Regions from separate parts of the Streptomyces sp. NPDC006476 genome, predicted to be linked through region 3. Evidence: riboswitches for the same ligand, from Rfam matches in the RefSeq annotation. Region 3 holds a riboswitch; each other region holds the start of a gene.

Evidence for each region. A riboswitch is a leader RNA that binds a small molecule or an ion and turns the genes downstream of it on or off. The one in region 3 is predicted to bind cyclic di-AMP.
Region 1: it holds a riboswitch for cyclic di-AMP, as region 3 does, so the genes downstream of both, ABZZ74_RS25905 (transglycosylase family protein) here and ABZZ74_RS38505 (NlpC/P60 family protein) in region 3, are expected to answer to the same signal.
Region 2: it holds a riboswitch for cyclic di-AMP, as region 3 does, so the genes downstream of both, ABZZ74_RS04280 (M23 family metallopeptidase) here and ABZZ74_RS38505 (NlpC/P60 family protein) in region 3, are expected to answer to the same signal.
Region 4: it holds a riboswitch for cyclic di-AMP, as region 3 does, so the genes downstream of both, ABZZ74_RS36270 (M23 family metallopeptidase) here and ABZZ74_RS38505 (NlpC/P60 family protein) in region 3, are expected to answer to the same signal.

The regions. Positions count from the first base shown of each region.
Region 1 is NZ_JBEXPK010000023.1:96,391-103,689, forward strand. Features, by position in the region: gene ABZZ74_RS25885 (Ppx/GppA phosphatase family protein) at 16-957, opposite strand; gene ABZZ74_RS25890 (DUF501 domain-containing protein) at 954-1,484, opposite strand; gene ABZZ74_RS25895 (septum formation initiator family protein) at 1,509-1,985, opposite strand; gene eno (phosphopyruvate hydratase) at 2,130-3,416, opposite strand; gene ABZZ74_RS25905 (transglycosylase family protein) at 3,728-4,405, opposite strand; cyclic di-AMP (ydaO/yuaA leader) riboswitch at 4,409-4,579, opposite strand; gene ABZZ74_RS25910 (transglycosylase family protein) at 4,786-5,739, opposite strand; gene ABZZ74_RS25915 (cytochrome P450) at 5,929-7,200, opposite strand.
Region 2 is NZ_JBEXPK010000003.1:53,179-60,477, reverse strand. Features, by position in the region: gene ABZZ74_RS04300 (DUF5998 family protein) at 1-153, opposite strand, end outside; gene ABZZ74_RS04295 (GNAT family N-acetyltransferase) at 197-3,025, opposite strand; gene ABZZ74_RS04290 (HPr family phosphocarrier protein) at 3,222-3,503, shown strand; gene ABZZ74_RS04285 (GntR family transcriptional regulator) at 3,643-4,335, opposite strand; gene ABZZ74_RS04280 (M23 family metallopeptidase) at 4,524-5,297, opposite strand; cyclic di-AMP (ydaO/yuaA leader) riboswitch at 5,310-5,473, opposite strand; gene ABZZ74_RS04275 (pitrilysin family protein) at 5,698-7,086, opposite strand; gene ABZZ74_RS04270 (pitrilysin family protein) at 7,083-7,299, opposite strand, start outside.
Region 3 is NZ_JBEXPK010000051.1:12,903-20,201, reverse strand. Features, by position in the region: gene ABZZ74_RS38525 (AAA family ATPase) at 1-1,565, opposite strand, end outside; gene ABZZ74_RS38520 (TfoX/Sxy family protein) at 2,210-2,542, shown strand; gene ABZZ74_RS38515 (LysR family substrate-binding domain-containing protein) at 2,550-3,308, opposite strand; gene ABZZ74_RS38510 (DUF5997 family protein) at 3,367-3,771, shown strand; cyclic di-AMP (ydaO/yuaA leader) riboswitch at 3,964-4,129, shown strand; gene ABZZ74_RS38505 (NlpC/P60 family protein) at 4,138-5,889, shown strand; gene ABZZ74_RS38500 (SDR family oxidoreductase) at 6,057-6,830, shown strand; gene ABZZ74_RS38495 (LuxR C-terminal-related transcriptional regulator) at 7,104-7,299, shown strand, end outside.
Region 4 is NZ_JBEXPK010000044.1:21,010-28,308, reverse strand. Features, by position in the region: gene ABZZ74_RS36295 (histidine kinase) at 1-910, shown strand, start outside; gene ribA (GTP cyclohydrolase II) at 939-1,580, opposite strand; gene ABZZ74_RS36285 (MarR family transcriptional regulator) at 1,709-2,221, opposite strand; gene ABZZ74_RS36280 (dihydrofolate reductase family protein) at 2,318-3,448, shown strand; tRNA gene ABZZ74_RS36275 (tRNA-Met) at 3,540-3,613, shown strand; cyclic di-AMP (ydaO/yuaA leader) riboswitch at 3,859-4,016, shown strand; gene ABZZ74_RS36270 (M23 family metallopeptidase) at 4,028-5,050, shown strand; gene ABZZ74_RS36265 (aldo/keto reductase) at 5,148-6,092, shown strand; gene ABZZ74_RS36260 (PrsW family intramembrane metalloprotease) at 6,380-7,299, opposite strand, start outside.

The DNA of each region.
Region 1 (7,299 bases), on a different contig from region 3:
GGTAACAAACGAGACCTACGCCACCGACCACGCGATGCCGTCGAGGATGTCGTGCTCGCTGACGACGACCTCCCCCGCACCGGTCCGCTCCATGATCGACAGCAGGACGAGGGCCCCGGCGGCGATGACGTCGACACGGCCCGGATGCATGGACGGTACGGCGGCCCGCTCGGCGTGGGTGGAGTGCAGCAGCCAGTCGGTGATCTCCCGGACACGTTCGAGGGAGACCCGGGAGTGGTGGATGCGGGCGGAGTCGTACTCGGGCAGCTCCTGGGCGATGGCCGAGACGGTCGTCACCGACCCCGCGAGCCCGACCAGGGTGCGCGCCTCACGCAGCGGGACCGTCTCCTCGGCGAGGTCCAGGGCCCGCTCGATGTCGGCTCGCATGGCGGCGATCTGCTCCTCGGTGGGCGGGTCGGTCACGGCGCCCTCCCGGACCAGGTGCCGCTCGGTCATCCGCACACAGCCGACGTCCACGGAACGGGCCGCCCGCACGTGCTCCTCACCGACCACGAACTCGGTGGACCCGCCGCCGATGTCCACGACGAGGTACGGCCTGTCGAGGTGATCGGCGCCGGCCAGCTCCCTGGTCGCCCCGGTGAAGGAGAACTCGGCCTCCTGGTCGCCGGAGATGACCTCGGGCTCCACGCCCAGGATGTCGAGGACCCCGCGCACGAACTCGTCCCGGTTCTTCGCGTCCCGCGAGGCGGAGGTGGCCACGAACCGCAGCCGCTCGGCGCCGTGCTCCTTGATCACGGCCGCGTACTCACGGCAGGCGGCGAAGGTCCGCTCCAGCGCCTCGGGCGCGAGCAGCCCGGTCCGGTCGACGCCCTGCCCGAGCCGCACGATGGTCATGCGCCGGTCCAGATCGACCAGCTCCCCGGTCCGGGGGTCCGCGTCGGCGACGAGCAGCCGGATGGAGTTCGTACCGCAGTCGACGGCGGCGACACGGGTCACTTCTCGTCCTCCTTCGCGGGAGTCACGCAGGTCCCCTTGGCCCACCACTGGGGCAGCAGGGCGATCGCCTCGTCGCCGAGCGGGTTCACACCCGGGCCGGCGGCCAGCGAGTGGGCCACCAGGACGTGCAGGCACTTCACCCGGTCCGGCATGCCGCCGGCGCTGGGGAAGTCGGTCAGCTCCTCGATCTCGTCCCGGCGGCGGACGTAGTCCTCGTGCGCGGCACGGTACGCGGCGGCCAGCTCGGGATCCGTCCCCAGCCGCTCCGTCATCTCCTTCATCACACCGTTCGCCTCCAACGTGCCGATGGCGGAGTTCGCCTTGGGGCACGTCAGGTAGTACAGGGTGGGGAAGGGGGTGCCGTCGGGAAGACGGGGCGCCGTCTCCACCACGTCCGGCTGCCCGCACGGGCACCGGTGGGCGATGGCGCGCAGGCCGCGCGGCGGACGCCCGAGCTGCTGCTTGAAGGCCTCGACGTCCGCGTCGGTGGGCTCGGTGCGCGGGGTGGTCGGCGGAGGCGTTTCCACTACGAACTTGTCTCTCTCGTCACGTCACTGGTCGGAGGCGTCGGACTTGTCGACCCCGTACCAGACATTGGCGTACCAGGGCCGGTCGGCGGCCCCGCGGTCGGCGCGGGACTGCTTGGCCGCGTCCGGGTCGATCACGACGTACCCCGTCTCGCCCGGCATCACATAGTGCAACCGCTGCCGGATCTGCTGCTGGGCGTACGCGTCGTCCTGCCAGCGCGCCTTGAGGTCGCGCAGCTGCTCGACCCGCTGTCGTTCCTGTTGCTGCTGCCGCTCCAGGTCGGAGATCTGGGCGCGCTGGGAGACGTACTGACGCATCGGGTAGGCCAGCGCCACGACCAGCGTGCACACCACGAGCGCGAGCAGGGCCGCACGGCCGGTGAGGCGGGAGCGGCGGGCCTGGCGCCGGGTCTGGGAACGGTAGACACGGGCCGCGGTCTGCTCGCCGAGCAGCCGCAGTCTGGTCGCGGTGGAGAACCGGTCCCGGTCCTTCACGGCCATGTTCCCCGCCTCCCGTCACACGTGCGTACGTCCCCGCACACGGTACGGGACCGGTACGGGGACGTACGTACGACTGGCTAAGGCTTGACCCCGTAAGGATCAGCCGTCGACGGTGCTCAGCCCTTGGCGCTCAGCCCTTGGTGCTCAGCCCTTGAAGCGCGGGAACGCGCTGCGGCCCGCGTACACCGCCGCGTCGTCGAGGATCTCCTCGATGCGCAGCAGCTGGTTGTACTTGGCGACGCGCTCGGAGCGGGCCGGGGCGCCGGTCTTGATCTGGCCGCAGTTGGTGGCGACGGCCAGGTCGGCGATGGTGACGTCCTCGGTCTCGCCGGAACGGTGCGACATCATGCACTTGAAGCCGTTGCGCTGGGCCAGCTCGACGGCGTCCAGGGTCTCGGTCAGCGATCCGATCTGGTTCACCTTCACGAGCAGGGCGTTCGCGGTGCCCTCCTCGATGCCGCGGGCGAGGCGCTCGGGGTTGGTGACGAACAGGTCGTCGCCGACGATCTGGACCTTGTCGCCGAGCTTGTCGGTGAGCACCTTCCAGCCGGCCCAGTCGTCCTCGAACAGCGGGTCCTCGATGGAGACCAGCGGGTAGGCGGCGACGAGCTCCTCGTAGTACTCGGTCATCTCGGCGGCCGAGCGGGACTTGCCCTCGAACTCGTACTTGCCGTCCTTGTAGAACTCGGACGCGGCGACGTCGAGCGCGAGCGCGATCTGCTCGCCCGGGACGTACCCGGCCTGCTTGATGGCCTCGAGGATGAGGTCGAGGGCGGCGCGGTTGGACTCGAGGTTCGGGGCGAAGCCGCCCTCGTCACCGAGGCCGGTGGCCAGGCCCTTGCCCTTCAGGACCTTCTTCAGGGTGTGGTAGACCTCGGCACCCCAGCGCAGCGCCTCGGAGAAGGACTCCGCGCCGATCGGGGCGATCATGAACTCCTGGATGTCCACGTTGGAGTCGGCGTGCGAGCCGCCGTTCAGGATGTTCATCATCGGCACCGGCAGCAGGTGCGCGTTCGGGCCGCCCAGGTAGCGGAAGAGCGGGAGGTCGCTGGCCTCGGAGGCGGCGTGGGCAACGGCGAGGGAGACGCCGAGGATGGCGTTGGCGCCGAGGGAGCCCTTGTTGTCGGTGGCGTCCAGGTCGAACATCGCCTGGTCGATCAGGCGCTGCTCGGTGGCGTCGTACCCGACCAGCTCCGGGCCGATCTGCTCGATGACGGCGAGGACGGCCTTCTCGACGCCCTTGCCCTGGTAGCGGTTGGGGTCACCGTCGCGGAGCTCGATGGCCTCGAAGGCGCCCGTGGAGGCGCCGGACGGGACGGCGGCACGACCCGTGCTGCCGTCGTCGAGGCCGACCTCGACCTCGACCGTGGGGTTGCCTCGGGAGTCCAGGATTTCCCGGGCTACGACGACGTCGATGGACGGCACGAGCATCTCCTTCTTCCATGTGACGCGGCTGTGCAGCGCCGCGGTGGCTCTGCGAGACGAGCCTAACCGCCCAAGGCCGATCGGCCACGCCGCCGACCACCCCTTGGGCAGAACCGAGAGTAAATTGTTTCTGAACGGAACAAAGAGGGTGGGGCGCTCCCGCGTGAAAACGGTGCGAGCACCCGCGCATGAAAAAGCCCCGCCCCGGTGCGTACGGGGGAACACGCACCGGAGCGGGGAGCCCGTGGGGACGGGGGAGGCCCTCACGCGTTCTCCACACTGGGGAACACGGCGGTCAGGGCCCTGTGGTTCAGCTCTTACTTCAGGTGCAGCTGCTGACCCGGGTAGATCAGGTTGGCGTCGGCGATGATGTCCTTGTTCAGCTCGAACAGCTTCTTCCAGCCGCCCTTGACGCCGTGCTTGGCGGCGATGGAGCTGAGGGTGTCACCCTTGACGACCTTGTACTCGCCGTCACCCTTCTTGACCTTCTTGCCGGTCGGGGTGGTGACGGTCTTCTGGCTCTTGTGGGTCTTGGCGGCCGGACGCTCGGAGGAGCGGGAGGCGGCCTGCGACTCGGTCGAGCGGTTGGTGGTGCCGCTGGAGGCGCTCGCGCCGTTGTAGGCGGCGCTGGACAGGCCCTTGCCGCAGACCGGCCAGGCGCCCTTGCCCTGGGAGGCGAGGACCTTCTCGGCGACGGCTATCTGCTGCGCCTTGCTGGCCTGGTTGGCCTGCGGGGCGTAGGCGGTGCCGCCGTACGCGGCCCAGGTGGAGGCGGAGAACTGCAGGCCGCCGTAGTAACCGTTGCCGGTGTTGATGGACCAGTTGCCGCCCGACTCGCACTGGGCGACCGCGTCCCACTCGGAGGCGGTGGCTGCGGAGGCGTTGCCGGCCGCCATCAGCGGAGCGGCAATGGCGACACCGGTGACACCGGCGAGCGCGGCGGCACGGGTGGCCTTGGACGGACGACGGTGCTTGCCCTTGCCGGAAAACAGCATGGTTGATCCCCTCACCGACGCCTGCGAGGTGAGCTGTCGGGTTCGGGCCGGTTGAGTTGCCCGGCCGCGTCCTCGCTTTCACGAGACGCGGCTCCACCCCAAGCCGCCACCGTCAACTGCCCGGTGGGGCACTTACCTTGGGTCCCCCGCTCCTGCCTACGGCGCTGTCAAGCGACGACTGTTCCCGTACGGCCACTGGCAGGATTCGGCGTTGCGGCCGCCGGGGCTCGGATTGCCGAGCGGTGAAGACCGTAGACACGGAATCGGCGGAATTTCAAAGACGATCAGGGCTTCTGAGACTCATCCCACACTTTCGCCAAACCGGACATTCAGCGCGAAGCATGACGTGAACTCCCGTCTTTTTCCGCCCCGTTCGCCCCTTATTCAACCGGAAGTTCGAGCGTCTGACCGGCGGAGACATGGTTCGGGTCGGCGCCGATGGCCTGCTTGTTCGCGCCGTAGAGCGCGCGCCATCCGCCGTCCAGGCCAAGGCTGTCGGCGATGGAGCCGAGGGTGTCGCCGGCGTGCACGGTGTACGTGCCGCCCTTGGCGCTCTCGGTGACGGCCTCCTCGGCGCTCGGGCCGCGGTGCCGTCCGGCGCCCGTGGCGGAGGCGACGGCGCCGGTGTCGACGAGGCTCCAAGAGCCCACCGCCTGCTGCTCATTGTCCGAGTCGTCGCTTTTCGACGGACCTGTCGACGGACTGTCGGCCGCCCGTGAATCCGAGGGAGACACGGAGGGCGAGGCCGAGTTGTCCGATTTGTTGGACTTGCCCGCCGAAGGGGAGGGAGAGCCGGTGGAGGCGGAGAGCGACGGCGAGCCGTCCGTCGAGGAGGAGTCACCCGCCGAGTCGCCCGAGGAGTTGGACAGACCGGTGGAACCGGACCCGCCCGAGGTGTCGGACGAACCGGATGAACCGGACGAACCGCCGGACACACCGGTGTCGATGTCCACCGAGGCCGAGTCCTCGGTCAGCCCGGAGGTCAGTCCACAGGTGTGGAAGGCGCCGACGCCCTCGGCGTCGAGGATCTTCTCGGCGACGGCTATCTGCTGGTTGCGGCTGGCGAGGTCGGGGCGCTCGGCGTAGTCGAGGCCGCCGTACTTGTCCCAGTCGTCCTGGGTCAGCTTCAGGCCGCCGTAGAAACCGCCGCTGTTCTCGCTCCAGGAGCCGCCGGTCTCGCAGTTCGCCACCTTGTCCCACGTGGTCCCGTCGGCCGCGTTCGCGCTCGCCGCACCGAGAAGCGGGATGGCGATGGCGGAGCCGGTCACGCCGGCCGCGACGAGCAGGGCCGGAGCCTGGCGGGGGCGACGGTGACGACCGTTCCCGGAGAGCATGTGGGGGCCTTTCGCGAGACAGTACTGACCACGGCGCGTGAAGCGTGGGCCAAACCCTGGCGCCGCTGTTGATCCGTGAACGTATCGTCAGACGATCACTTGTCACAAGTTAATGCCGCGTAGATCACGTGAAGATCACAGACTTGAGCGCGTGTCATGTTTGTCCGGCGTTTGTCCGGCGGTGTCTCCTCATCCGGCCGGGGTGAACTCCACCGGAAGCGTGCGCAGTCCGCGCATGATGAGCCCGCCCCGCCACCTCAACTCGGCCGGGTCGGCCCCGAGTTGCAGATCCGGCAGTCGAGTGAGCAGCGTGGCCAGCGCGGTCTGGCCCTCCAACCGGGCCAGCGGGGCGCCGAGACAGTAGTGGATGCCGTGGCCGTAGCCGAGGTGTTGGTTGTCACGCCGGGCGAGGTCGAGGGTGTCGGGGTCGGCGAACCGCTCCGGGTCCCGGTCCGCGGCGGCCAGGACGACGAGGACCGGGTCGCCGGCCGCGATGTGCTGTCCGCCGATGGTGAGGGGTTCGGTGGCGAACCGCCAGGTGGCCAGCTCCACCGGGCCGTCGTAGCGCAGGAGTTCCTCGACGGCGGTCGCGAGCAGGGCCTCTTCGCCGGCCGCGAGGGAGTTCTGGAGGGCTTGCCGCTGCTCGGGGTGGGTGAGCAGGGCGTAGGTGCCGTTGCCGATGAGGTTGACGGTGGTCTCGAACCCGGCGAACAGCAGGATGAACGCCATCGCCGCGGCCTCGTTCTCGGTGAGGTGCTCGCCGTGGTCGGAGGCGCGGATGAGTCCGGAGATGAGGTCCTCGCCGGGAGCGGGCTCGTCCGGGAGGGCCTGGCGCTTCTTGTGGATGAGCTCGGCGAGGTACCCCCGCATCTTCTTCACCGACCGCGCGACTCCGCCCCTCGGTCCGCCCCCGTGCCGGATCATCATGCCCGCCCAGTCCCGGAAGTCGTCCTGGTCCTCGCGCGGGACGCCGAGGAGGTCGCAGATCGCGTAGATGGGGAGCGGGAAGGCGAACTCGTGGATGAGGTCCGCTTCCCCCTTCCCCGCGAACCCGTCGATGAGACGGTCCGTCAACTCCTGCACCCGCGGGGCGAACTCGGCGACCCGGCGCGGGGTGAAGGCCTTGCTGACGAGCCGGCGCAGCCGGGTGTGGTCCGGCGGGTCGATGTTGAGCAGATGCGTCATCAGCTCCGCCTTCCGCTCCCCCGGGATCCCCGTCCTGCCCCTGGCGTGGGCGGGTTCGTCGTGGTGCGCGGGGTTCTTGGAGAGCCGGCTGTCGGCGAGCGTCTGCTTGGCGTCGGCGTACCGGGTGACCAGCCAGGCCTCGACTCCGCTGGGCAGCGTGGTCCGGTGAACGGGGGCGTGCTCACGCAGCCACGCGTAGGCGGGGTAGGGGTCGGTGGCGAACTCCCAGCTGAAGAGTTCCGGGACGGTGCTGTCGGGAGCGGGATGGCTGGTCACTCCTCGACGGTATCCGGCCTCCCGCACCCGTCCAGACCTCGGCGCCAGGACTATGGCGGGCGGGGTGTCGGGCGACGGCGGACCGCGGGGCCGGGAGGA
Region 2 (7,299 bases), on a different contig from region 3:
CGTCGTCTCCTGGTGGACCAGGTACGACCGGATGGGCTCGCCGCCCACGGCGGCCTCCACCGCCTCGGCCACGAGGGCCGGGTAGTAGCCGCTGCGCTCGATCGCCGCACGCAGCCCCTGGGTCGTCGTACTGGTCTTGGCCATGGCGTCCATCCTACGGGGGCGCACTGACTGCGAGGCACCGCTCAGCGGTGGTTCAGTACACCGGAAGCGTGCGCGGGCCGAGGTCGTCGCGGGCGGGCGGGGGCGCGAGGCGCACGGAGGCGCCGAGAACGCTCAGGCCACGCGGGGCGACGACGACCGGCTCCAGGGTGACCGCGACGACCTCGGGGTGGTCGTCGACGAGCCGGGACACGCGCAGCAGCAGTTCCTCCAGCGCAGGTGTGTCGACGGGGGTCGAGCCGCGCCAGCCGAACAGGAGCGGGGCCGTCCGGATCGACCGGATCAGGGAGGTCGCGTCGCGGTCGGTGACCGGGACCAGCCGGTGCGCCATGTCGCCGAGCAGCTGGGAGGCCGCCCCGGCCAGCCCGAAGGACAGCACGGCGCCGGCGGCCGGGTCGATGACGGCCCGTACGACCGTGTCGACGCCCCGGGGCGCCATCGACTGCACAACCGGCCGCAGCTCCTCCGGCTTGCCGAACAGGCCGGTCAACTCGGCGTACGCCCGGCGCAGTTGCTCCTCGTCCGCCAGGTCCAGCCGGACGCCGCCCAGGTCGGCGCGGTGGCGCAGGTGCGGGGCGGTGGCCTTCAGGGCGACGGGGTAGCCGAGCTCGCCGGCGGCCCGGACGGCGTCGTCCGGGGTGAACGCGGGGGTCGCCCGGCGGACGGCGATTCCGTAGCGCCCGAGCAGCTCGCAGGTCTCCTCGCTGCCCAGGGTGAGGCCCTGTCCGCGCGCGAGCATTCCGTCGATGAGACGGGCGGCGCCCTTCTCGTCGATGTCGTCGTACTCGGGCACCCTGCCGGGCTCGGCGGCCTCGCGCCGCCACTGCGCGTACTTCACGGCCTCGGCGAGGGCCCGCGCCGCGCGTTCGGCGGCCGGGTAGGCCGGGATGAGCCGGGGGGTGGTGTCGGGGGCGGCGGGCTGCCGGGCGGGGACCGGCGCCGGCAGCTGCTGCGAGGGGCGCAGCCTACGGGTTCCGGTGGCCGCGGCGTCCGGTTCGGGCGCGGTGCCGGCCGCCGCCGACAGCGCCTCCGCGAGCCCGCCGAGCTCCACGTGCACGACGAGGACCGGCTTGCCGGGGACCTGGTCGGCGGCCGACTGCAGCGCCTGGGCCAGTTCCGCGTCGGCCACGGAGGCCTCGCCGATGGCCGGGATGGCGGTCACGACGACCGCGTCGCAGGAATCGTCCCCGAGGGCCCGCAGCAGCGCCGCGTGGAAGTCGCCAGCCGTGGCGCCGGTGGTCAGGTCGAGCGGGCGGTGCGGCCGGAGCCCCTCGGAGAGACAGGCGTCGTACGTCAGCAGCCCCAGGGACTCGGAGTTGCCCAGGATCGCCACCCGGGGTCCGCTCGGCAGGGGCTGGCGGGCGAGCAGCAGACCGGCGTCGACCAGCTCGGTGATGGTGTCGACCCGGATCACCCCGGCCTGCCGGAGCAGCACGGACACCGTCGCGTGCGGCAGCCGCGTCGCCCGTACGGCGTGCCCCTGCGGTGCGGAACCGGCGCCCTGGACGACGACCAGCGGCTTGGCGGCGGCCGTGCGCCGGGCGAGGCGGGTGAACTTGCGGGGGTTGCCGATGGACTCCAGGTACATCAGGACGACGTCGGTGTCCGGGTCGTCGTACCAGTACTGGATGACGTCGTTGCCGGAGACGTCCGCGCGGTTGCCGGAGGAGACGAAGGTGGACACCCCGGTGACGCCCGTGACGCCGCCGCCGCGTCGGTGCAGCCGGGAGAGCAGGGCGATGCCGATGGCGCCGGACTGGGCGAACAGGCCGATGCGGCCGGCGCGGGGCATCTCGGGGGCGAGGGAGGCGTTGAGCCGTACCTGCGGGGAGGTGTTGATGACGCCGAAGGCGTTCGGGCCGATGATCCGCATGCCGTACGCGCGCGCGTGCCGGACGAGTTCGCGCTGCCGTTCGCGTCCGTCCGGCCCGCTCTCGGCGTAGCCGGCGGAGACGACGACCAACCCCTGCACGCCGTGCTCGCCGCACTCGGTGACGACCTCGGGGACGCGCTCGGCCGGCACGGCGACGACCGCGAGGTCGACGGGCCCGTCGATGTCCCGCACGGAGCGGTGGGCGGGGACGCCGTCGAGTTCCTTCAGGTCCTCGCCGAACGCCTTGTTCACGGCGTACAGCTGTCCGGCGTAGCCCGCGTCCCGGATGTTGTCGAGGATGCCGCGGCCCACGCCGCCGGGGGTGCGGCCGGTGCCGACGACGGCGACCGAGCCGGGCGCGAGCAGCCGCCGTACGGACCGGGCCTCGGCGCGCTGCTCCCGCGCGCGTTGGACGGCCAGGGAGCGGTCGGTGGGTTCGAGGTCGAACTCGAGGCGGACGACGCCATCCTCGAAGCTGCGCTTCTGGGTGTAGCCGGCGTCCGTGAACACCTTGATCATCTTGGTGTTGGCGGGCAGCACCTCGGCGGCGAAGCGGCGGATGCCGCGCTCGCGGGCCACGGCGGCGATGTGCTCCAGGAGGGCGGAGGCGACGCCGCGGCCCTGGTGGGCGTCCTGGACGAGGAAGGCGACCTCGGCCTCGTCGGCGGGCGCCGACGCGGGCGTTCCGTCGGCGCCGATGCGGTCGTAGCGTACGGTGGCGATGAACTCGCCGCCGACCGTGGCCGCGAGTCCCACCCGGTCCACAAAGTCGTGGTGCGTGAAGCGGTGGACGTCCTTCGCGGACAGTCGCGGGTAGGGCGCGAAGAAGCGGTAGTACTTCGACTCGTCCGACACCTGCTCGTAGAAGCTGACCAGGCGCTCCGCGTCATCGACGGTGATGGGGCGGATGCGTGCGGTGCCGCCGTCGCGCAGCACCACGTCGGCTTCCCAGTGGGCGGGGTACTCGTGCCGGTCCGACGAGGTCTGCATGGGGCCCAGCGTACGGCTCGCGTCCGACAACGGCGCGAGGCAGTCTGTGGACGACAACCAAGCAGCGCGAGGGACGGACGTCGGGCCGAGGCCGCGGCCCGACGACTCACCCCGGAGGGGCGCGAGCCTCTCCGGAGCAGCCTCACGTTGTGGGAAACTGGTCTAGACAACCCTGAACACCGAAGGGCAGCATCACATGGCTGAGCGCCGCGTCAACGTCGGCTGGGCCGAGGGCCTCCACGCCCGCCCCGCTTCCATCTTCGTCCGGGCCGCCACGGCCGCAGGTATCCCGGTCACGATCGCCAAGGCCGACGGCAACCCCGTCAACGCGGCCTCCATGCTGGCGGTTCTGGGCCTGGGCGCCCAGGGCGGCGAGGAGATCGTCCTCGCCTCCGACGCCGAGGGCGCGGACGCGGCCCTCGACCGTCTGGCCAAGCTGGTCTCCGAGGGGCTCGAGGAGCTTCCCGAGACCGTCTGACCACGGCACCACGGAAGGGCTCGTCCGAATTTCCGGGCGAGCCCTTCGCATTTTCTGTGCCGGGGGTTCGGAATTCCCGGCGGCGGGCAGCGTGAAATAGCCCCCGCGAATTCTTTCCTCTTTGTATACGGCGTCCGTGTTAATGCCGCAGGCTCGGCATGTTTACGGCATGTTGCGAGTTCCTCACACCGTTCACCCGCTCCTGACTCCCGAATCGCAGCCGGTGCGCGGCGGTCGAGCGTTCGGTGTGCAGTGCCGTGACCGCCCGGGCGCGTTCGCCGTCGCCACGGGCCACGGCGTCAACGATCGCCCCGTGCTCGGCCCAGTACTCCACCGGGTCGGCGGGCGCCTCCACGGCGTACATCCAGGCGATCTTGTGACGCAGCTGGGTGAGCATCGAGGTCATGGCCGGGCTGCCGGAGGCCTGGGCGAGCGTCTCGTGGAACCAGCCGCCCAGGGAGCGCAGATCCTCGCTGTTGCCCCTTCTGGCCCGCTCCTGGCCCAGTCTGACCAGGCCGCGCAGCACCTTCAGATGGGCCTCGGTGCGGCGCTGGGCGGCCCGGGAGGCGCCGAGCGGCTCCAGCAGCAGGCGCATCTCCAGCAGGTCGGAGGCCTCCTGCTCGGTCGGTTCCGCGACGCACGCGCCCGCGTGCCGCCGGGTCACCACGAAGCCCTCGGCCTCCAGGGTGCGCAGGGCCTCGCGGACGGGGACGCGCGAGACGCCGTAGCGGCGGGCGAGGAGTTCCTCGGTGAGGCGGCTGCCGCGCTCGTAGACACCCGCGACGATGTCGTCCCGGATGGCCGTGCACACCGAGTGCGCCGGAATACGCATGTCCGACCTCCGCCTTAATCCCCGTGAAACGTCGACCATGGACGTGTGTCCAGTGACTCTATTGCAAAGGGCGGGAATTTCCGACGGCGGGCCAGAATCCATGGATATTTTTTGGACAGCGGGACGACTGAAACGCGGAAAGCCCCGGCTCGGGGAGCCGGGGCTTCACGGGATCTCGCGATCCTCCGTCAGACGTTCACGCCGTGCGAGCGAAGGTAGGCGACGGGGTCGATGTCGGAGCCGTACTCCGGCGTCGTACGGGCCTCGAAGTGCAGGTGCGGCCCGGTGGTGTTGCCGGTCGAGCCGGAGAGGCCGATCTGCTGGCCGGTGACGACCTTCTGGCCGACGGAGACGCCGATGGACGACAGGTGGCCGTACTGGGTGTACGTGCCGTCGTTCATCTTGATCACGATCTGGTTGCCGTACGCACCGCCCCAGCCGGTCTGCACGACCGTGCCGTAGCCGACGGCGTGCACGGTGGTGCCGGTCGCGGCGTGGAAGTCGATGCCGGTGTGGCTGCCCGAGGACCACAGGGAACTGCTGGCCTTGTAGCCCGTGGAGACGTACGAGTTCGAGATCGGGGCGACGAAGGTGTTGAGGCGCTTGCGCTCGGCCTCGCGGGCGGCGCGCTCCTTGGCCTCGCGGGCCTTCTTGGCCTCCGCCTCGGCCTTCTTGCGCGCGGCCTCCTCGGCCGCCTTCTTGCGGGCGGCCATCTCGGCGGCCTGCTTCTGCGCGTCGGCCTGGGCGTCGATCTTGGCGGCGATCGAGTCGCCGATGGTGATGACGGGGGTGAGACCGGTCTGCTCGACGGCGTCGGCCGCGTTGTCGGCGGCGAGCGCGGGGGCCGCGAGGGCGCCGATGACGCCGGTGGTGGCGAGGGCCGCGACGCCGGCGGCATGGGCGGTGGAGCGCTTGATCCGGCTGGGACGACGGTGCTTCCCGGTGGCGCACATGAACGCCATGTACAGGCTGTTCCTTTCCTTCCCTCTCGCCTACCGGGTTAGCTGACGGGTTCGGAGCAGGAAGGTCTCCTACGGACACCCTCGCCACACGCGCGGGCGTCCGATTCACCCCAGGGACTGCGTGGGTCCCCGGCTCCCCTGGCTCGCGCCGTACGGGGACTCGGCGATGACTGTCCGGTGCCGCGGGTGCGGCGCACTGCCTGACGGACAGCCCGGACGACGCTAAACGGGGCCACTTTCAATTCCCAAACGGATCAGGGTGTTTGTAGCGCATCCCACAGGGCAAACAGCCCACTCTCCTTCAATTTTCCTTCAATTGCCTTCAAAGGTCCTTCAATTCGGACATAAGAGGGCCCTGGTGACGCTTCCGTCACCAGGGCCCTGCCACGCACGCGTGCCGCTACTCGGCGGACACCACGGTCACTTCACCGATGTTCAGAGCCTCTACGGGCTCCTTGATCTGCGCCGCGTCCCCGACCAGGACGGTCACCAACCGGTCGACGGGGAAAGCGTTCACGACCGCCGCGGTGGCCTCCACGGTGCCGGTCGCGGCCAGCTGCTGGTACAGCGTCGCCTGGAAGTCGTCCGGCAGATGCTGCTCGACCTGGTCGGCCAGCGTGCTCGCGACGGCCGCCGCCGTCTCGTACTTCAACGGCGCCACCCCGACGAGGTTCTGTACGGCGACGTCGCGCTCGGCGTCCGTGAGGCCGCCCTCGGCGAGCGTGCGCAGCACCCTCCAGAGGTCGTCGAGCGCCAGGCCGGTGTTCGGGGTGTCGACGGAGCCGCTGATGGCGAGCATCGACGCGCCCGTGCCGTCCGGGGCGGAGCGCAGGACCTGGCCGAAGGCCCGCACGCCGTAGGTGTAGCCCTTCTCCTCGCGCAGGACGCGGTCCAGGCGGGAGGTGAGGGTGCCGCCCAGGCAGTACGTGCCGAGGACCTGCGCGGGCCACACGCGGTCGTGCCGGTCGGGCCCGACGCGGCCGATGAGCAGCTGCGTCTGGACGGCGCCGGGACGGTCGACGATGACCACGCGCCCGGTGTCGTCGGCCGTCACCGCAGGCACCGGGCGGGGCTCGGCCCTGGAGCCCGTCCACGCCCCGAGGGTCTCCCCGAGCAGGGCGTCGAGGTCGATCCCGGTGAGGTCGCCGACGACCACCGCGGTGGCCGTCACGGGCCGGACGTGACGGTCGTAGAAGGCGCGCACGGCCGCCGCGTCGATCTTCTCGACGGTCTCCTCGGTGCCCTGGCGCGGGCGCGACATGCGCGAGCCGGCCGGGAACAGCTCCTTGGAGAGCTCCTTGGCGGCGCGCCGGGAGGGGTTGGCCAGCTCGTGCGGGATCTCGTCGAGGCGGTTGCGGACCAGCCGCTCCACCTCGCTGTCGGCGAACGCGGGCGCCCTGAGGGCGTCGGCGAGCAGACCGAGCGCCTTGGCCAGTCGGGAGGCCGGAACCTCCAGGCTGAGCCGGACGCCGGGGTGGTCGGCGTGCGCGTCGAGGGTGGCGCCGCAGCGCTCCAGTTCGGCGGCGAACTCCTCGGCGGAGTGCTTGTCGGTGCCCTCGGAGAAGGCACGCGCCATGATCGTGGCGACGCCGTCGAAGCCGGCCGGCTCGGCCTCCAGGGGCGCGTCCAGCAGGACCTCCACGGCGACGACCTGCTGGCCGGGGCGGTGGCAGCGCAGCACGGTCAGGCCGTTGTCGAGCGCTCCGCGCGTGGGCGCCGGGAACGCCCACGGCCGGGCCTCGCCCGCCTGGGGCTGCGGGTGGAACTCCATCGCGGCGAGCTCGGTCACTTGGCCGCCTCCTCGTTCTTGTCGCCGGCTTCGACGGTGGCCTCGGCCTCGGGGTCTTCGGGCGGATCGGCGTCCTCGGCGACCTCCGCGGAGACCGGCTCGTACACCAGCACCGCGCGGTTGTCGGGGCGCAGGCGGGCCGCGGCGACCTCGCGGACCTCCTCCGGGGTCACCTCCAGGACGCGCTTGACGGCGGTCAGGGCGAGCTGCGGG
Region 3 (7,299 bases):
CGTCCGTCGGGGTCGCCGCCCCGCCAGCGGGCCGTCCCCAGGTTGTTCAGGGCGTGCGCGAGGATCGCCTGGTCCTCCGTCTTGCGGGCCAGAACGATGGCCCGCTCGGCGTGGTCGACGGCCTCCGGGTAGCGGTCGGACAGCATGCGCAGCTGGGCGATGTTGCTGACGGCGAGGGCCAGCAGCCGGTCGTCGCCCGCGTGCTCCAGGACGGTGACGGCCTCGCGGGCGGCGTCCTGCGCCTCGTCGGCTTCCCCGGCCCACCAGTGGATACGGGACAGCCAGCGCAGGTCGGCGCCGAGGGCGAGGATGTCGCCGAGCGAGCGGCGCAGCGCCACCGCCTCCCGTTGGGCGGTGACGGCGGCGGCCGAGTCGGCGATGGTGTAGCTCTCGATCGCGTAGCGTTCCAGCAGGTCGGCGAGGTCGGCCGGGCCGTGGCGCCGGCGTCGGCGCAGGACCAGCCGCAGCTGGGCGGCGGCCTCCCGGTGGGCGCCGGCGGAGGCCGCGTCGCGTGCGGCGTCGGGGCCGTAGCGGGCGATGGCGTCCTCGTCGCCGGCGTGGGCGGCGTGGTGCACGATCCGGGCGGCGTCGGATCCGGGGCGGGCGACCAGGGCCGCGAGGACGGTGCGGTTGAGGTCGATACGGCGGGCGGTGGGCACGGAGTCGGCGACCGCGCGGCGGATCAACTCGTGGCGGAACGCCACCCGTTCCGGCGTCACCGCGAGCAGCCCGCGCTGCTCGGCCTCGGCGAGTACGGTCACCCCCTCGGCCAACAGGGCGTCCACCAGGGGCCGTTCGACCGCCGAGGGGACCACGGCGAGCTGCTCCAGCGCGTCCACGGTCGCGGCGTCCAGGCCCCGCATCCGGGCGAGCACGGCGTCCACGACCGTCGGCGGCACACCTCCGGTGCCGCCCGCCGCGACGACCTCGGCGACGAAGAAGGGGTTTCCGGAGGTCACCTCGTACACCTGGGCGGCGTCCAGCTCGGCGGTCGCGCTGAGCGTGCGGACCGCGTCGAGGGACAGCCGGGCCAGGGGCAGCCGGTGCACCCGGGGCGCGCGGGAGACCTGCCCGAGGAGGTGGCGCAGGGGGTGGCCGCGGCCCAGCTCGTCGTCGCGGTAGGTGAGGACGAGCAGCGCGGGGAGCCGTTCCATGCGCCGGACCAGGAAGCGCAGGGCGTCCAGGGACGCCTCGTCGGCCCAGTGCACGTCCTCGACGACCAGTACGGCGGGATGCGGAGTCACGGCAAGCTCGGCGCGCAGGGCCTCGTAGACGCGGGGACGATCGCCGCCCTCGGTGACGGCGCGGGCCAGCTCGGCGCCGACGCTGCCGACGAGGTCACGGAACGGGCCCAGGGGCCGGCGGGTGGCGAGGTCGTCGCACTGGCCGACCAGGATCCGCGCCTCCTCGGGCAATCGCTCCGGAAGGGCTCTGACCAGGCTGGACTTGCCGATGCCGGCCTCGCCGAAGACGAGCGCCACCGAGCCGGCACCGTCCGCCGCCTCATATGCGGCCTCGGCCAGCCGCGTCAGCTCGGCCTCACGCTCGAGGATCCCCCGGTCCACCCGCTCGATTCTGCCACCGACCGCCGATGACGGTACGACTCTCGGGCGGGGGCGGGCCGATGGACGGGGCGGCGTGATGGGCGGGGCGGCGTGATGGGCGGGGCGGCCTGATGGGCGGGGGCGGCCCGATAGGCGACGGCGGCCCGACGGACGAGGGCGCCCCGATAGGCGACGGCGGCCCGACGGACGAGGGCAACCCCACCGACGAGGGCGCCCCACCGACGAGGGCAGCCCGACGGACGGGGACGGCCCGACGGACGGGGACGGCCCGACGGACGGGGACGGCCCGACGGACGGGGACGGCCCGACGGACGGGGACGGCCCGACGGGCGGGGGCGGACTGATGGGCCGGGGCGGGCCGGGGCCGTGGTGGCAAGGTGTCAGCATGTCCTGCGGGCGGCAGGGGGCCGTGTCCCCGACGCGGACGCGACGGCGGTCATTCCACTGCGCGCCCTCGTCGCCACCGGCTTGTGCCTGTGACACGGCGGCCGTCGCGCCACGGTCTCGGCCTCGCCGTGCGGTCCCTGCGGACGCGACGCGAGGAGAGCCCCCACTCCCACCGGCGGCCCATCTCCGCCTGAACCGGACAGGCGTGCGGGGCCATCCTGGAATCCTGGGAGTCGGTACACGGAGCGAGGCGTGGCATGGCGTACGACGAAGCGTTGGCCGAGCGGATTCGGCGGTATCTGGGGGCCGATCCGGACATCACTGAGAAGCGGATGTTCGGAGGGCTCGCGTTTCTGCTGCGGGGGAACATGGCAGTGAGCGCGAGTGGCGCCGGGGGGCTGATGGTCCGTGTCGGGCCGGAGGCCACGGACGCGGCACTGACCCGACCGGGAGCGCGGCTCCTCGACATGACGGGGCGGCCGATGCGCGGCTGGATCGTCGTCGACCCGTCCGCGCTGACGGACGACCGGGTCCTGGGCGCATGGATCGACGAGGGGTACGCCTTCGCCGCGGGGTTGCCGCCGAAGTGAGCCGTTCCTACGAGCGGCGGCCGGGCCTGCCTCGCCTGCCGGGCTTGGAGCCGCCCGCGCGGGGAGTGCGGCCCGGCTGCTTGGCGGGGGCGGGCTTGCGGCGGGCGGAGGACTTCTCCTGCTCCTCCCGCCTCGGCTTCTCCTCCGGCTGCTGTTTGCGGCCGCGGGAGCTGTTGACCGTGCGGCCGCGCACGATGCCGATGAAGTCCTCGACCAGGTCGGTGGTCGCTTCCTCGGGCCAGGACAGGGCGACACCGGACTGGGGTGCGTCGACGACCGGGCGGTAGGTGAGGTCCCTGCGGTGGTGCAGACGGGCGAGGGACTGGGGGACGACGAGGAGGCCGACGCCCGCCGCGACCAGCTCCACGGCGTCCTCGGTGGTGGCGGGACGCTCGAAGGCGGGTTCACCGGGAGGGGCGTCCCAGTCGAAGACGTCGTCGAGAGGGTGGAAGAGCACCTCGTCGGCCAGATCGGCGAGCGTCACCTCGTCGGCCGCCGTGATCACGTGGTCCTTGGGGACCACGACCACCGTCGTCTCGGTGTAGAGCGGGATCGCGCTGAAGAACCCACGGTCGACCGGCAGCCGTACCAGGCCCGCGTCCGCCTCGCCCGCGCGCAGCACCTCGGGCGCCTCGGCGGCCGGTACGGCGATGAGGTGCAACGGGATGCCGGGCAGCCGCTCGTTCCAGATCCGCACCCACTTGGCGGGCGTCGTCCCCGGGACGTACGCGAGCCGGAACGTGGGAGATGTCTCCGAGCCTGTCACCTGGCCAGGTTACCGGCCGTGGTCGAGGGCCCCGTACCCGGTCGATACCCTGGACCCCATGAAGTCGCACCAGACCACCCAGACGATGAAGCCCGCGACCGCGGCGAAGAAGCTGGGTGTGTACCTCGAGGCCACCCCCGCCGAGTTCCGTGAGGGTGTCGTCTCGCGCGCCCAGCTCGACCAGCTCCAGGCCGAGCCGCCCGAGTGGCTGCGCGAGCTGCGGGCCAAGGGACCGCACCCCCGTCCGGTGGTCGCGGCGAAGCTGGGCGTCTCCATCGCGGGGCTGGCCCGCGGCGGGGTGACCGAGCCGCTGACCACCGAGCAGATCGAGGCGCTCAAGCAGGAGCAGCCGGAGTGGCTGGTGAAGGAGCGGGCCACCCAGGCGGAGGTCCGCAAGGAGGCGGCGCGGATCAAGAAGCGCGACGCCGAGCGGGCGGCCGGGGAGGACGGTCCGCGGTCCTGAGGCACCCGCCGTCGCGACGGTCGGTCACGCTCCAGATCCGCTGTGTGCACGGAAATGGGATCTGACGGCCCGTCACGACGAAGGTCACAAAAGCGTATCGGACATTCTGCCCTTCAACCTTCACACCAGCCGCACAAGTTGGCTAGCGTGGGTCCAGGCCACTCGAGTTCCTCCGGCGAACCCCGTCGGGACGCGTGGCCTCCGCCGAGTCCGGTGTCGAACCGGAGCCGGGGACCCAACCGAATCATGGGGTGAATCGGCCCAACTGCCCGCACGGGCAAGGGTCGTAGGGCATGCCTTCCGGACACGACCGCCCGAACCCGACAGCTAACTCGGTAGGCGGAGTACGGAAGGAGTACGGCTCCCATGGCGCCGGATCGACCATCGCGCACGGGCGGCTCCGGCCTCCCCGGGATGCGCAACTCCGCCCTCGCCGCAGCGGCCCTCACCTCGGTGGCCATGCTCTCGCAGAGCGCTGACGCCGTTCCCCTCGCCGGGGAGGACGCCCCCAGCCGGGAGGCCGTCCGGGACCGGGTGAGCAGCCTCTACGACCGGGCCGAGTCCGACACCGGCCAGTGGAACTTCACCCGGCCGACGGTGACCGGCTCGCGAGGACGCGGCGCGCCGACGGGCGGCGGCAGGCGCTCGGACCCCGACCTGGACAACGTGACCCGGCAGTGGTTCGACGCGGCGCGCGCCTCGCTGGGGCCCACGATCCCGGCGATCCTGCCGGCCGACCGCATGCCCGCCCAGCGCACCTCCTCCCCCCGCCCGGCCCCGTCGCGGCCCGCGCGCTCCCCGGAGGCACGGACCGGCTTCGAGCTGGAGGCACCCGGCCGGCCCGTGGCCGAGCTGCCGGCGGGCGGAACGCGCCGTCCGGTCGCCGAGCTGACCGCGGGTGACGGCACGGCCGCGCTGCCCGCCATACCGGCGCAGCGGCAGGAGTCCGCCATGGCGACGGGCGCGACGGGCGGCGAGCCGCGGCAGGCGTCGCTGCGCACGTCCAAGGAGCAGAGCCAGCGCAAGATCGCCGCGGCGAGTGAGCTGCTGTACCGGTACACGGCCCGGCAGACGTCCCTACCGCAGTCGGCGGTCATGTCACCGACGGCCATGGCGGAACAGACGGCGGTCATGCCCTCGCTGGCCATGACACCGCAGTCGGCGGTCATGTCACCGACGCCCATGGCGGAGCAGACGGCGGTCATGCCCTCGCTGGCCATGACACCGCAGTCGACCGTCATGTCGCCGACGGCCACGGAGCCACAGGCGACCCTCATGTCCCCGGCGGCCACGACATCCCAGACGGGCGTCATGCCCTCGATGACCATGGCAGCACCGCAGTCGGCGCTCGCGACTCCTGCGCCGCAGGCGGATCTGGCGCCGGCGCCCTGGTCGGAGCAGGCGAGCCGGGCGACCGAGGAGGCCTGGCGGATGCAGCAGCCGTCCGTGCTCGACACGGGCGTGCCGGTGAGCGAACCGTGGGGCCTGCAGCAGCCGGCCGTCCCCGACATGGGTCCGTCCATCACCGACACGGGGGCGCAGCAGCAGCTGACCGCCCTGGACACCGGCACGCAGTGGAGCTTCCAGCAGCCCACCGTCGAGGCGGCCCCGCAGCAGCCGTCCGTCATGGACACGGGTGCGTGGAACCTGCCCGTCGCGGTCGACTCGAGCCTGCCCGTCTCGGACCAGTGGCGCCGGCTCCAGGAGCCGTCGGTCCTCGACACGGGGGTGCCCGAGGCGCCCGCCGAGCCGCCGGTCGGCACCAAGGCGGACCGGGCCGTGTCCTTCGCCCGGGCGCAGATCGGCAGGCCCTGTCTGTGGGGCGGGGTCGGTCCGGAGTCGTACGACAACGCCGGGCTCACCCAGGCCGCCTGGCGGGCCGCCGGGGTCGCGCTGCCGCGGTCCACGCACGAGCAGGCGAGCACCGGCACGGTGGTCCCGCTCGCCGAGAGCCGTCCCGGTGACCTGATCTTCTTCAACGACAACTTCAGCCATGTCGGCCTCTACACCGGCAACGGTCTGATGATCCACGCCCCCGGACCGGGCGCGGTGATCCGCGAGGAGTCGGTCCACTACGCCGGCGAGGCCGCGATCCGCATAGCGGTGCGCCCCGCCTAGCAGCACACGCTCCGCCGAAGAGGCCGTCCACGAACCGTGGGCGGCCTCTTCGGCGTTCGGCGGTCACCGTCTCGCGCACGAGTCGGGGAGGGTCGGTGAAATCGGCCTTCCCCGAGCAACCGCTGCCGCTGGCGACCAAAGCTGCCTCGCTGGTGAAGGATGGCGGCATGAGTGATCAATACGAACGGCGGCTGACCGGGAAGACCGTCGTCGTCACCGGGGCCGCGGGCGGCCAGGGCGCCGCCGAGGTGGAGGCGCTGACCCGGGCCGGCGCCCGGGTGGTGGCCACGGACGTGCGGCCGCAGGGTGACGTGCGGCGGCTGGACGTCAGCAGGGAGAGCGACTGGGCCGCGCTGGCCGCGGAGTTGAAGGAGTCGTACGGCGAGATCCACGGCCTGGTGAACAACGCGGGTGTCATCCGGCGCGAACGGCTCGGTGAGGTGCGGTCGGAGGACTTCGCGCAGGTCCAGGCCGTCAACACCACCGGACCGCTGCTCGGGATCCAGCACCTCGCGCCGCTGATGCCACCGGGTTCCTCGATCGTCAACGTCGGTTCGTCCGCCGGGCTCACCGGCTACTACCCGGTGGCGTACACCGCCAGCAAGTGGGCGTTGCGGGGGCTGTCGAAGATCGCGGCGACCGAACTGGGGCCGAAGGGCATCCGGGTCAACACCGTCCATCCCGGGTACATCGAGACGCCGATGACCGCCGCCGCCACCCCGGCGTTCCGGGCGGCGACCATCGGAGAGACACCGCTGGGCCGCAGCGGCACGGTGGACGACATCGCGCCGCTGGTGGTGTTCCTGCTCTCCGACGAATCGTCCTTCATCACCGGGGCCGAGATCCCGGTGGACGGCGGGCTGAGCGCGCACGGCGGAGTCAAGTCCATCTCGGATGCGATGCGGGCGGCGAATCCGCCGGGAGGAGCGGGAGGAGCCTGAGCTCCGCGGACCCCTGCGGGCCGCCGGTCCCCCGCTCCGGCGGCCCGCACGGGCTCCGGGCCTCGGAGAGCACCGGCTGTCCCCCACCGAACCGCCGGGTCTCCCCGCCGCGGCCGCTGGTGCGCCGTTGTGCTGGAGTACATCCGTGAACGTCCTTGTTGCTCCGTTGCAGTCTGAGGCAGGCTGGACGTCGCCGGTATGGGTACAACTGCGTACGCGGCGCACGAGCGGAGTGGGAACGTGGCACAGGGGTTGGTCGGGGCGCAGGAACGCATGCTGGCGGTGGCGGTCGCGGCACTGCACGAACGGGAGCCCGAACGGCTGTGGCCGATGCTCGCGGACGCCCTGCCCGGCGTGTGCGGCGGTGAGAGTCTGATCTACAAGCTGGACGACTGGAACGAGTCCGGGGGCACGGTCGGCATGCCGTCCGCCGTCGCCGCCGAGTTCGCGGTGCTCGGGGACGAGGCCG
Region 4 (7,299 bases), on a different contig from region 3:
CGGGACCGTCCGGGAGCGCATCCGGACGGCCGTCCGGGACCCCGGCACCTTCACCGATCTGCGCTGGATGGTCGCCGATTACTTCTACGGCGCCCTCCTCGCCCTCGCTCTCCCGCTGTGGCCCCTCGGACTGGTCGTCGACGGCGTGTGGAGCGGGCTGCTGCGCCGTACGCCCCTCGTGCTCCCGCTGATCGTGTGGATCGCCGACCTGGAGGCCGACTGGTCCACCGCCCTGCTCAAGCCGTCCCCGAAGGCCCAACTCGCCGCGCGGGTGGAGGAGTTGGCGGCGACCCGCGCCGACGCCATCGCCGCGCACGGCGCCGAGCTGCGCCGTATCGAACGCGATCTGCACGACGGCGCCCAGGCCAACCTGGTCGCCCTGTCGATGCGCATCGGGCTCGCCAAACGCGCCTACGACAGCGACCCGGCCACCGCCCGCCGCCTCCTCGACGAGGCCCAGGCGCAGGCCGAGAAGGCACTGACCGAGCTGCGGCACGTGGTGCGCGGCATCCATCCGCCGATCCTGACGGACCGGGGCCTGGTGGGTGCGGTGCGGGCGCTGGCGGCCGGGTGCGGACTCGAGGCGAGCGTGGAGGTGGCCGGGTTGGCGGAGGACGGGGTGCGGGCGCCCGCGGCCGTGGAGGCGGCCGCCTACTTCGTGGTCGCCGAGGCGCTGACCAACGCGGCCAAGTACAGCGGCTCCGCGCGGGCCTCGGTCCGGCTGGCGCGGGTCAGGCGCGGGCTGCGGGTGCGGGTCGCCGACGAGGGGCACGGGGGTGCCGACGAGACGGGCGGTTCCGGGCTGGTCGGGATGCGGCGGCGGGTGGCCGCCCTGGACGGGACCCTGGAGCTCTCCAGCCCCGTCGGCGGGCCGACCGTGATCGACGTCATGCTGCCGTGCGTGTGGTGACGGACGCCGTCGGAATCAGCCGGCGGAATCAGCCGGCCGTGCGCTCCGTCAGCTGGCCCAGCGGCAGCGTGTGCTGCGTCTGCAGGACCTTCGCGCGCAGGTAGCGGACGTTGTGCGCGGTGGTGAACACCCCCGTGGGGACGCGGTCGCGCACGGCGATGTCCAGACCCCGCAGCTGCTCGGCCTTGTCGGGGTTGTTGGACAGCAGGTCCAGCTCCTCGACGCCCAGGGCCCGCAGCATCTGCGCGGCGGCCGTGTAGTCGCGGGCGTCCTCGGGCAGGCCCAGGGCCGCGTTCGCCTCGTACGTGTCGAGACCCTGGTCCTGCAGCGCGTAGGCGTCGAGCTTGTTGTAGAGGCCGATGCCCCGGCCCTCCTGGCGCAGGTAGAGCAGGACCCCGCCCCGGTCGGCTATCCGCTCGACCGCCTCGCGCAGCTGCGGGCCGCAGTCGCAGCGGGCGGAGCCGAAGACGTCGCCGGTCAGGCACTCGGAATGCAGCCGGACCAGCGGGACCGTGCCCGGGGCCGCGGTGCCGAGGACGAGGGCCACGTGTTCCTGGCCGTCGGTCAGGCCATGGAAGGTGACCAGTTCGGCGTCGACGCTGTAGCCGTCGGCGAAGCGCAGCGGCACCCGGACACGGGCGCGCTCGGTGGCGGCGGGGAAGTCGGGCATGCGGGTCTCCGGGGTCCGTCCGTAGTCTGGCGGCGTCTGCTTCAGTTTTGAAACAGGTGCACAGTCGGCGACCCTACCCCATGCTTTAAATTTGAAGCAACAGAATTGTGCGGCGCTTCACGTACTGGTCATGAGCAGGACGGCGACGACCGGCGGCGCCAGGGCACCTCGTCGGTCGTGGGGCGCTCGTCCTCCTGGAGCCGCTGGACGATCCCCGTACAGATCTCCTCGAGCTGTTCGACCTGCTCCTCGGTGAGGTGGTCGAACAGCAAGGACCGTACGTTCTCCACATGTCCCGGGGCGGTGCGTTCCAGGACGTCCATGCCCTCGTCCGTCAGCACGGCGAAGCTGCTGCGCTTGTCCCAGCGGCAGTTCTCGCGCCGGATCAGCCCGTCCTTCTCCAGCCGACCCACGGCGTAGGTCAGCCGGCTGCGGGTGATCTTCGTCCGCTCCGCGAGGTCGGTCATGCGCAGCCGCCGCTCCGGGGTCTCGGAGAGGTTGGCCAGGATGGAGTAGTACAGGTGGGGCATGCCGGCGTCCTGCTGGAGCTGCCGGTCGATCGCGTCCTCGACGAGGAACGTCGCCGCGATGTACGCGCGCCAGGCGCGCTGCTCCTTCGGGGTGAGCCAGCGAGTCGTCATGCCACCAGTGTAGGTTTGTTTCAAACTTGAACCAAGAGTGGCCGTTCAGCGCCTTGTGCCGAGCGTGCCGTCCGTCACGAGCCGGGGAGCGCGTCGATGCCCCACCCGTACGTCCTGCTGTCCGCCGCCGTCTCCCTCGACGGCTACCTCGACGACACCGGACCCGAGCGCCTGCTGCTGTCGTCCCCGGCCGACTTCGACCGCGTCGACGAGGTACGGGCCTCCGCCGACGCCATTCTGGTCGGCGCCGGCACGATCCGCGCCGACAACCCGCGGTTGCTGGTCAACTCGCCCGAGCGCCGCGCCGCCCGCGTCGCCTCGGGTCGGCCCGAGTACCCGCTCAAGGTCACCGTCAGCGGCTCGGGCGAGCTGGATCCGGCGGCGAGGTTCTGGCACACGGGCGGCGACAAGGTCGTCTACACGACCGACAAGGGGGGCGAACGGGCCCGCGCGCTCGGGATCGCCGCCGACGTCGTCCCGCTCGGACCCGACCTCGACTGGCGCCGGCTGCTGGAGCATCTGCACGACGTCCGGGGTGTGCGGCGACTCATGGTCGAGGGCGGCGGGCGCATCCACACCCAACTGCTCCAGCAGGGCCTCGCGGACGAGCTCCAGCTCGTGCTCGCCCCCCTGTTCGTGGGCGACGCCGACGCGCCCCGCCTCTTCGGCCCGGGCGGCTACCAGGGCGGACGGCTCAGGCTGGTGGAGAGCCGGCGGATCGAGGACGTGGTCCTCATGCGCTACGAGCCCACCGCCCCCGGCACCGGCCCGCTGGCCTCCGCCGCCGACCACCATTGGCTCCGCCTCGCCTGCGACCTGGCGGCCCAGTGCCCGCCCTCGCGGACCGCGTTCAGCGTCGGCGCGGTGGTCGTCGCCGCAGACGGCACCGAGCTGGCCCGCGGCCACTCCCGCGAGGCCGGCGACCCCGTGGTCCACGCGGAGGAGGCGGCCCTGGCCAAGCTCGACCCGGCCGATCCGAGGCTCGCGACCGCGACGGTCTACAGCAGCCTGGAGCCCTGCGCCCACCGCGCGTCCCGTCCCAAGCCGTGCGCCCGGCTGATCCTGGAGGCGGGGGTACGGCGGGTGGTGACCGCGTGGCGGGAGCCGGACACGTTCGTGGAGGCCGCCGACGGCAGCGGTCTGCTGGCGTCGCGGGGCGTCGAGGTGGTCGTAGTGCCCGAGTACGAGGGGCGGGCGAAGGCGCCGAACGCCCATCTGCCGGGCTGAAAAACGCAGGTGGAGCGGGGGCGGACGCGGGGGCGGACGGAAACCCTGGTGCTGGGCGTCCCGCGGATGGCGTATGCTGGTCTCACAACGACGCGGGGTGGAGCAGCTCGGTAGCTCGCTGGGCTCATAACCCAGAGGTCGCAGGTTCAAATCCTGTCCCCGCTACTGAAGGCCGAGGGCCGGAGTCCAGTGACTGGATTCCGGCCCTCGGTGTTTCCCGTTTCCCTGACCGTCACTCCCCATGCAGAACCCGGGGCAAGGTCAACTCGCCCGATTTTCACCGGTCATGGCCCGAACGTCCGCGCCAAAAACGTTTAATGATCAAGCCGAACTGCTTGGAAACCCCACCCCGGGTCTATTAACGTTCGATAACGCAGCGCGGTCGTCCCAGCCGTCACAAGAGGCGGCTCCGTGCGCACGCGCCGAATCCCGCAAGGGAACCGGGGAACCACCACCCTGGGGTGAATCGCGCGGAAACCGCCGTGGACCCACGGCAGGTTTACGCGCGTAGGAGACCTTCCTGCTCCGAACCCGTCAGCTAACCCGGTAGGCGAGAAGGAAGGAAAGGAGCACGCCCACGTGGCGTCCAACCCGCCTGCCCCGGCAGCCCCGTTCGTGCCGGGCACCCGGCCCTTCGGCTTCGGCTCCAGCGACGACGAGGGCCAGTGGGAGGAGTGGAACCCCACCGAGGAGTCCCTCCGCCCGGTACGCGGCCGGCACCGTGTCTCCAGGCAGCGCGGCGGGGGACTCGCCCGCAGCTCCACGGTTCTCGGTGTCGGTGTCATAGCCGCCGTCGGCGCGGGCGGCATGGCCAGCGCCAACACCGGCAAGCCGCCGGTGTCCATCTCCCTGCCCGACCTTGCCTCCGTCGCCCATGTGTTCGACGCTGGCTCCGACGCGCCCAAGGGCTCCGCGACCGCGCTCAGCGCCGTCGGGGTGAGCACCAAGGACACCGAGCAGGGCGCCCGGGACGCCGGTGAGGCGCTGCGCGACCGCATCATGGCGCAGGCCGAGTCGCAGCAGGTCCAGCTCGACAGCAAGGCCCAGTCGGCCACCGAGGCGGCCCTCGCCAAGCAGATCGACGATGCGGCCGCCAAGGCGGAGAAGGACGCGGCGGCCAAGGCGCAGGCCGCCAAGGAGAAGGCGGAGGCGGCGGCCAAGAAGGCGGCCGAGGACGCCAAGCTCGCCGAACTCGCCAAGCAGTACAAGCTGCCGGTCGTCTCCTACACGATCACCGGCACCTTCGGTCAGGCCGGTTCCATGTGGTCCTCCGGCTACCACACGGGCCTCGACTTCGCCGCGCCGACGGGCACGCTCATCAAGGCCATCCACTCCGGCACCATCACGGAGGCCGGCTGGGCGGGGTCGTACGGCTACCGCACGATCCTCACCCTCGACGACGGCACCGAGCTGTGGTTCTGCCACCAGTCCTCGATCAGCGTCAGCGTCGGCCAGAAGGTCGCCACCGGTGACGTCATCGGCCGGATCGGCGCCACGGGCAACGTGACCGGCGCGCACCTGCACCTCGAGGTCCACCCGAACGGGCAGGCCACCGGCATCGACCCGATGACCTGGCTGCGCAGCAAGGGCCTCAACCCCTGACAGCGGCACCGCCCCGGAACGGCCGCCTCCGATTGTTTACGGGAAGTTTGCGGCCGTTCCGGAAGAGGAATCTCCGGGGCGGGCGTTGACCATACACATGACTTCTCTGCGCAAACTCGGCTCCTCCGACCTCGAGGTCTTCCCGCTCTCCCTCGGTGGCAACGTCTTCGGCTGGACCGCCGACGAGGCCACGTCCTTCGCCGTCCTCGACGCCTACGCGGCCGCGGGCGGCAACTTCCTCGACACCGCCGACGGCTACTCCGCCTGGGTCCCCGGCAACCAGGGCGGCGAGTCCGAGACGATCATCGGCAAGTGGGTCAAGGCCCGCGGCAACCGGTCCGACGTCGTCATCGCGACCAAGGTGAGCCAGCACCCCGAGTACCAGGGGCTGTCGGCCGCCAACATCAAGGCCGCCGCCGACGCCTCGCTGCGCCGCCTCGACACGGACTACATCGACCTGTACTACACGCACTTCGATAAGCCGGAGATTCCCGTCGAGGAGATCATCGGGGCGCTCGACGAGCTGGTGACGGCGGGCAAGGTGCGGGCGATCGGCGCGTCCAACATCTCCACCGAACGGCTCGCGGCGTCCCTGGAGTTCTCCGACCGGGAGGGCCTCGCCAAGTACGTGGCGCTGCAGCCGCAGTACAACCTGGTCTCCCGCGACACCTACGAGGGACCGCTGCAGGACCTCGCCGCGCGCTACGGCCTCGCCGCCGTCCCCTACTACGCCCTGGCGTCCGGCTTCCTCACCGGCAAGTACCGCCCCGGCACGACGGTCGACAGCCCTCGCGCGGGCGGCGCCGCCAAGCACCTGGAGACGGAGCGCGGCCAGCGGGTCCTCAAGGCGCTGGACGAGATCGCCGAGGCCCACGACGCCCCGATCCCCACGATCGCCCTGGCCTGGCTCGCGGCCCAGCCCACGGTGGTGGCCCCCATCGCCAGCGCCCGCACCGTGGACCAGCTCCCGGCCCTCCTGGGAGTGGCCGACGTGACGTTGACGGACCCCGAGATCAGCCGCTTGACGGAGGCTTCGGCCTGAGGATGCCGGGGGCGGCCAGCTTGGTAGGGGTGTCGGTCTGAGGTTGCCGGGGTCGGCCCGCTTGGTGGGGGTGTCGGTCTGAGGAATTCCGAGCGGGTGTCGGTGGCGGAGGCCTCGGCTTGATGCGGGCCGGCCGGAATGTTGCTGATCGATGCCTCCGCCGGACCGGCTGTCGGCTCCTTCTGCCGTCGGCTTGGTCCGTCGTCGGCCTCTTCCAGCAGCGACGTCCGCCGCCACGGCGCTCGGCCACCGTGGCGGGGGCTGGCGGTGCAGAGTCGGACGCGGCCTTACGACTGGTACGGGTTGTACGCGGGATACGGTGCCGCCGGATGGCCGTACGTGCCGTACAGCGGCCAGGGCGGGGCGGCCACCGGGACCGGTGGGGCCGTCGCCCGGGCCGCGTGGTCCAGGGCCGGCCGGGCGACCTCCCGCAGGCGCCACAGCTCGGCCAGCAACTCCCGCTCCCGTACGACGAAATCGACCCCGGCCCGCCCACGGCGCCCCCGGTGCCGTAGGAACGCGAGCGAGGTCGCGTACGCCTCGTACTGCGTCACCGCCCGCGCACCCGCCTTGCCGAAGTGGTGGCCCGCGTAGTCGCGGGCCATCCGCCGCGCCCGCATCGATCCCAGCGCGTACGGCTCGGCCGGCGTCAGCCACCCCGCGGCCGCGTACGCGGGCAGTTCCTCGCGCACGGTCCGCAGCTCCCGCTGCCGGGTCCAGATCACCAGCCAGGTCAGCAGCCCGAACGCCGGCACCATGAAGGCCGCGTACACCCCGAAGAACCCGTACTGGCCGAAGGTGGACGAGCCGTTCCAGATGGCGTGCATGCCCATCGCGAGCAGCAGTCCGCACAGGGGGATCAGCACCCGCCGTACGTGCTGCCGGTCGGCCGCCGCCGCGGCGATGCCGAAGCCGATGCCGGTGAGCACGGTGAACAGGGGGTGCGCGAAGGGCGACATGACGATGCGGACGAAGAAGGTCGCCGCCGTCACGGAGGCGATGCCCCGGTCACCGGTGAGCTGGTCGGTGCCGAAGGCGGTGCCCAGGTAGAGGATGTTCTCGGTGAACGCGAAGCCGGTGGCGGTGACCCCGGCTATGACCACTCCGTCGACGATCCCCGTGAAGTCCCGTCTGCGAAACAGGAAGACGAGCAGTACGGCCGCCGCCTTGGCGGACTCCTCGACTATGGGCGCTATGACGGTGGCGC